2 regions of the Micromonospora tarapacensis genome follow, and region 2 is predicted to be linked to the other one. Evidence: riboswitches for the same ligand, from Rfam matches in the RefSeq annotation. Region 2 holds a riboswitch; the other holds the start of a gene.
What was found. A riboswitch is a leader RNA that binds a small molecule or an ion and turns the genes downstream of it on or off. The one in region 2 is predicted to bind thiamine pyrophosphate.
Positions count from the first base shown of each region.

Region 1: it holds a riboswitch for thiamine pyrophosphate, as region 2 does, so the genes downstream of both, KIF24_RS03540 (thiamine phosphate synthase) here and KIF24_RS06425 (ECF transporter S component) in region 2, are expected to answer to the same signal.

Region 1 covers NZ_JAHCDI010000003.1:558,018-561,420, forward strand. Annotated here, with positions in the region: gene KIF24_RS03535 (ThuA domain-containing protein) at 1-1,097, opposite strand, end outside; TPP riboswitch at 1,426-1,535, shown strand; partial or broken gene KIF24_RS03540 (thiamine phosphate synthase) at 1,530-2,155, shown strand; partial or broken gene thiO (glycine oxidase ThiO) at 2,176-3,335, shown strand; gene thiS (sulfur carrier protein ThiS) at 3,326-3,403, shown strand, end outside.
Region 2 covers NZ_JAHCDI010000004.1:76,644-80,046, forward strand. Annotated here, with positions in the region: partial or broken gene KIF24_RS06420 (ABC transporter ATP-binding protein) at 1-961, opposite strand, end outside; gene KIF24_RS06425 (ECF transporter S component) at 1,058-1,648, opposite strand; TPP riboswitch at 1,721-1,825, opposite strand; gene KIF24_RS06430 (permease) at 2,040-3,116, shown strand; gene KIF24_RS06435 (TIGR03943 family putative permease subunit) at 3,113-3,403, shown strand, end outside.

The sequences.
Region 1 (3,403 bases), on a different contig from region 2:
ACCCCGTCGTTCGGTGCGTAGTAGAGGTACACCCAGTTGTTGGTGGCGAAGTCCGGGTCGAGGCGGATGCCGATCAGGCCGTCCTCGTTGCCGGTGAAGACGTCGAGGTCGATGGCGGTGATCGTGCTGTCGGTGTCGGGCTTGACGATCTGCACCCGGCCGTCGCGCTCGATGTAGAAGACCCGCCCGTCGGGGGCGATGTCCAGCTCCATCGGGTTGCTGGTGTTGCTGTCCAGCGTCACCTTCTCGAAGCTCTCGGTCAACGAGGCGCCGCAGTCGGCGCCCACGACACCGGCCGCGGTCTGGATGCCGCCGAGCAGGTGGGCGAGGAACTCGGGCTCGGCGAACGACTCGTTGGTGTGGCCGCCGCCCGTGTACCAGGCCCGGCCGCCGTCGTGGTCCTGGCACCAGGCAATCGGGTGGTCGTGACCCATGGCGCCGGACCCGGGGGAGTAGCTGGTCTCGTCGAGGGTGGCCAGCACGTGCACGTCGCCGCGCGGGTTGGCCCGGAAGTTGTACCACTCGTCGAACCGGGACCAGCGTTCCGGCAGCTCCGCGGTGGACGGGTGGGCAGGATCCTCCACCTTGACCGTGGCCTGCTGGTTGGCGGGGTGGTTGTTGAAGTACGCGCCCACCAGTTCGCCGTACCAGGGCCAGTCGTACTCGGTGTCGGAGGCGGCGTGGATGCCGGCGTAACCGCCGCCGGCCTGGATGTAGCGCTCGAACGCCGCCTGCTGCTCGTTGTTGAGCACGTCACCGGTGGTGGAGAGCCAGATGACCGCCTGGTAGTTGGCGAGGTTGGCGTCGGTGAAGTCAGCGCTGTCCTCGGTGGCGTCGACGGTGAAGCCCTGCTCCACGCCGAGCTGTTGGATGGCGGCGATACCGGTGGGGATCGAACCGTGCCGGAAGCCGGCGGTCTTGGAGAAGACCAGGACCGAGAACGGCTCGGCCGCGGCCTCCGGGGCCGCCTGCGCGACCGGGGCGGTCCGGGTGGTGGTGGCCTGCGCGGCGGGGGCTCCGAAGAGGGTGGTCGCGGCGAGGCCGAGGGAGAGGAAGGTGGCGGTCAGGGACATGCGGGCACGACGGGGTGGGGACACTCCGGTCTCCTTTGTCCTTGCTGGACGTGGGTCGCGGGGGTCGGCTCGCCGAAGGACCGTCCCGGATGGAGCCGAGCCGGATCACCTTGCCAAGGCCATCCGTTTCGGCATTATGTCGAGTCGCTGAACAAATTAATTCCGCTGAATCGGTTCATGACAAGGTCTCGATAGGTCACGTTTCTGCAACGGTGGGTGACATTCCTGTCAGGACTTCGCAAAGCACCCGGCTCGCACCCGGCCACGGCGCCGGGGCGACCACCGACCGGGGCCCCGCCCGCCGCAGGGAGGGCGCCTTGGCAGCCCGGCGGATCTGCCGTACGGTGACACCGAAGTGACCCACGGGAGCCCGGTCGACCGGGCTGAGAGGGGGGCTGTGAGCCCCCGACCGTCGAACCTGATCCGGGTAATGCCGGCGCAGGGAGGAGCATTGCCGTGCCGTCTCTGGGACGACTGCATCTGATCACCGACACCCGGCCCGGGCGGGATCCGCTCGCCGTGCTGCGCGCCGTGCTGCCGGTGGCCCGCGCCGAGTTGGTGGTGCAGGTTCGGGTCGAGGACACCGCGACCGACCGCCAGACGTACGACCTCACCCGGCGGGTGCTCGCGCTGTGTGCACCGTACGGCGTCAACTGCCTGGTCAACGACCGGCTGCACGTCGCGCTGGCGACCGGCGCGGCGGGTGGCCACGTCGGTGTGGAGGACCTGCCGGTGTCGGCCGCCCGGGAGGTGCTCGGCGCGACCGCGGTGCTGGGCGCCACCGCGCGAGAGCCGGCCACGGCCCGCGCGGCCGTCACCGCCGGCGCGAGCTACCTGGGGTGGGCCCCTGCCACACCACCACGACGAAGGACGGGCTGCCGCCACCGATCGGCCCGGCCGGCGTGCGGGCGGTGGCCGAGGCGGTCGACGTGCCGGTGATCGCCATCGGTGGGGTGACGGCGCGGGACGTGCCCGCACTGCGGGCCGTAGGGGCGTACAGGGTGGCGGTCGTCGGCGCCCTCTCCGGCGCAGCCGACCCGGCCCGCGCCGCCGCCGACCTGCTCCGGGGACTGTCGTGCTGAGCCCGTCCACCACCGCAGACATGGCGCGCAGACCTGGCCCCGCAGCCGACGTCGCGGTGGTGGGGGCCGGGCCGGTGGGGCTGGCGATCGCCTGGCGCTGTGCCGAGCGCGGACTGCGGGTCGTCGTGCACGACCCGGCTCCCGGGTCGGGTGCCTCGCACGTGGCCGCCGGGATGCTGGCTCCGGTGGCCGAGGCGTACTTCGGTGAGCGGGAACTGACCGGGCTGCTCACCGAATCCGCGCGCCGCTGGCCCGGGTTCGCGGCCGACCTGGCCGACGCGACCGGCGCCGACGTCGGCTACCGGACCGACGGCACGTTGATGGTCGGGCTGACCGCGGACGACCTGGCCGAGGCGGGCCGGCTGTGGGCGTACCAGCGGGGGCTGGGGCTGCCGGTCACGCAGCTGCGCCCTCGCAGCTGCGCGAGCGCGAGCCGGCGCTGGCACCCCGGGTACGCGGCGGCGCGTTCGCCGCAACCGATCACCAGGTCGACCCGCGCCGGCTGGTGCCGGCCCTGCGGCTGGCGGCCGAGCGGGCCGGGGCCGCCCTGGTCACCGAGCCGGTCCGCCGGCTGGCCGACGTGACGGCCGGCGTGACCGTGGTCGCCGCCGGCTGCGGCGCCGCCGCCCTCACCGGGCTGCCGGTCCGCCCGGTGAAGGGCCAGGTGCTGCGGCTACGCGCCCCCGACGGGGGCCCGCCCGGCTTCCGGCACGTCATCCGCGGGTACGCCGAGGGCGAGCACGTCTATCTGGTCCCACGGGACGACGGCGAGGTCGTCGTCGGTGCGACCGTCGAGGAGCGCTCCGACCTCAGGATCTGCGCCGGGGCGGTGCTGCGGCTGCTGCGCGCGGCCGTCGACCTGCTGCCCGAACTCGCCGAGTACGACCTGGTGGAGACGTTGGCCGGGCTGCGTCCGGGCACGCCGGACAACGCCCCGATCCTGGGGCCGTTGCCGGGCCGCCCGGACGTGCTGGTGGCCACCGGCCACCACCGCCACGGGATCGTGCTCACCCCGGTCACCGCGGACCTGATCACCGATCTGGTCTCCGGCGGCGGCCCTGATCCGCTGCTCGCCCCCTTCCGGGCCGATCGGTTCAGCACCGGGGCGGGCGCCGCGCCGGCCGGGGCCGGCACCCCCACCACGTCCGAGCAGCCGACGGAGGATGACTCGTGGAACTGACGGTGAACGGTGTCGACCGCAGCCTGCCGGACGGCGCCACGGTCGCCGAACTGGTCCGGGACGTGACC
Region 2 (3,403 bases):
GGCGCCGGCCAGCTCCGGGCTTGCCGCCAGTCGCCCGGTGCCCGGCCTGAGCAGCCCGCCGAGCAGCAGCGCGAGGCTGGACTTCCCGGCGCCGTTCGGCCCGAGCACGGCGAGCGCCTCACCGGCGCGTACGGTCAGGTCGGTGGGGGCCAGCCGGGGTGGCTGGCCGAGCCGCTCGGCGGTGAGCAGCGTCTCGCCCGCCGGGCCGGTGGCCCGGCGCGGCGGGATCTCCGGCCGGGCACCCAGACCCCTCGGCGGCGAGCGCGTCGCCGTGGGCGGCGAAGACCGCCGCCGGCGCGCCGTCGGCCCGGACACCACCGCCGGGTTCGAGCACCACGACCCGGTCGACCAGGGGCAGTGCCTCGGCGACCCGGTGTTCGACCAGGATCAGCGTGGTGTCGGCGGTCACCGCCCGGGCGAGCGCCGCGCGGACCAGGGCGGCCCCGGCCGGGTCGAGGTTGGCGGTGGGCTCGTCGAGCAGCAGCAGGCCGGGGCGGAGTGCGAGCACCCCGGCCAGGGCGAGGCGCTGCTGCTCGCCGCCGGAGAGTGCCGACGTGGGCCGGTCCCGGTGATACGGGAAGCCGACCCGGTGCAGTGCCTCATCCACCCGGTGCCAGATCTGCCCGGCCGCCACGCCCCGGTTCTCCGGCCCGAACGCCACGTCGTCACCGCTGCGGGCCATGACGAGTTGGGTCTGCGGATCCTGGAAGACGACGCCGACCCGGTCCCGGGCCTCCCCGGCCGGCCGGCCGTCGATCTCGATGGTGCCCTCGTGCTCCCCGGAGTCCTCGGGCAGCAGCCCGGCCAGCGCGGCCAGCAACGTGCTCTTGCCGGCACCGGAGGGCCCGAGCAGCAGCACCCGCTCGCCGCGGTCCACCCGCAGGTCCACCCCGCGCACCGCCCAGTCACGCCGCCCGGCATGCCGCCACCCGAACCCCCGCACCCACACCCCCTCACCCACGCCACCCTCCCTTCTTGTCGATCATGAGGTTGACGGTTGATTTGGAGATCGAAACTGCCGCCAACCTCATGATCAACGGGATTGGTCGTGGGGAGGTCAGACGAGGGGGCGTTCGCGGGCGGCGGGGAAGCGGTCTAGGGCGCCGGTGCGGGTGAGGGCGCGGGTGAGGGCATGCGCTCCGGCGCCGGCGATCACCGTGGCGCTGACGATGGTGAGCAGGGCGTAGGGGAGCCGGTAGGTCGCGATGTCGCGGCCGGCGTTCCAGTAGACGAAGTCGAACACGGCCGCACTCAGACCGGTCAGCGCGCCGGCCAGCAGGGCCGCCGGCAGCCGGTACGAGCGGTACCGGAAGGCGGCGAAGGCCAGCTCGGCACCGAGCCCCTGCATCAGGCCCTGCAACAGGACGATGGTGCCCCACTGGCTGCCCAGCAGGGCCGAGATGATCGCCGCCAGCAGTTCGCAGTACAGCGCGGCGCCGGGCTTGCGGATGACCAGGCCGCCGAGCACGGCCGGCACCAGCCAGACGCCGTAGATGAGGGTCTGCGCCGGCGGGAAGAAGGCGAAAGCGCCCTCGGTGGCGCTCCACACCAGGCCCCAGGCCCAGAAGATGACGCCGAACGCGACTGCGATGACCGAGGCCACGACGATGTCCACGGTGCGCCAGCGGTTGGTGTCGGGGTGATTCACGATGGTTGCTCCCAGTCCATGGTCGAACCAGGCAAGACGCACGCCCGGCCCGGCGGCGCCGGGCAGTGGCGGGCTGGAGGTGGACCGAACTCCCTGCGCTGGCATTACCCAGATCAGGTTCGAGGGTCTGCGGGCGGACCCGCACTCTCAGCGCTGTGCGCTCCCCTGTCGGAGGTGTCGTCTGTCCCGCCGACGCTAACACCATCGAAGATCAACGGGCAATGTGATCTTCGCAGGTCACGACCGGTGCTCGCCTCCGGCCGGGCGGTGTCGGTCAGGCGGTGTCGGTCGGGGTGCGGTCACCGGTGCCGATTTTGTGACATCCATCGACGTTGCCCGGGTCGGACGGTAATCTCAGGCCGCCGATGCCGGACGGGCCGAGGGGCGACGCGTGACCGCAGACACTGACCAGGCCGCGTCGACCGGCGAACCGGAGGGCCGTCCGCCGGGCACGGGCGTCGCCACCCAGGTCCGCGCGCCGGAACCGGCCGGTGTCGAGCCGCCCCGGCGGTGGCTCGGCGACCGGATCGGCTCGGTGGAGATCCTGGCGGCGCTGCTGATCCTGCTGATCATCTTTCGCGAGCCGCTGGCCGCCGCGCTGGACGATCCGCGCCTGCAGACCTGGACCACCGTCTTCGTCTCGATCATGGTGCAGGCGGTGCCGTTCCTGGTCTTCGGGGTGCTGCTCTCGGCCGTGATCGCGGTCTTCGTGCCCCGCTCGTTCTGGGCGCGGGCGCTGCCCCGGCATCCGGCCCTGGCGGTGCCGGCCGCGAGCGTGGCCGGGGTGGTGCTGCCCGGCTGCGAATGCGGATCGGTGCCCATCGCGGGGTCGCTCATCCGGCGGGGTGTCACCCCGGCCGCCGCGCTGGCCTTTCTGCTCGCCGCCCCGGCGGTCAACCCGATCGTGCTCACCGCCACCGCGGTCGCCTTCCCGAACAATCCCGAGATGGTCCTCGCCCGCGGCGTCGCCAGCCTGGTGGTCGCCATGGTCATGGGCTGGCTCTGGCTGCGGCTCGGGCGCACCGAGTGGATCAGGATGCCCCGCCGGCCGGAGCTGGACGACGCCTCCCGGGGCCGCGCCTTCTGGGCCGCGGTCCGGCACGACGTGACGCACGCCGGTGGTTTCCTGGTGCTCGGTGCGATGGCCGCGGCCAGCATCAACGTGCTGGTGCCGGAGCGGTGGTTGCAGACCCTCGCCGACAACGCCTGGCTGTCGATCCTGGCGCTGGCACTGCTCGCCGTGCTGCTCTCGCTCTGCTCGGAGGCGGACGCCTTCGTCGCGGCCTCGCTGTCGCAGTTCTCCCTCACGTCCCGACTGGTCTTCCTGGTGGTGGGGCCGATGGTCGATCTCAAGCTCGTCTCGATGCAGGCCGGTGTCTTCGGCCGCCGGTTCGCCTTCCGGTTCGCGCCGACCACGTTCACGGTGGCCCTGCTGGTCGCCGCCGGCGTCGGGGCGGTGCTGCTGTGAACCGGCAGGCACAGGCGGTGGTCCTGCTGCTGCTCGGCGGCGCGGTGATCCGGGCCAGCGTCACCGACCTCTACCTGCGCTACGTCAAGGATGGCCTGCGCCCCTTCCTGATCGCCGCCGGCCTGCTGCTGGTCGCCGCCGCGATCATGACCCTCTGGTACGAGCTGCGCCCGGCCGCGCCGCGCGTCCTCGTCCCGACCGGCGGCTCCGACGCCCCGACCGGCGGCTCCGCTGCTCCGGCCGATCACGACGACCACGGCCACGCCCACCACGAACCGCGGGTCGGC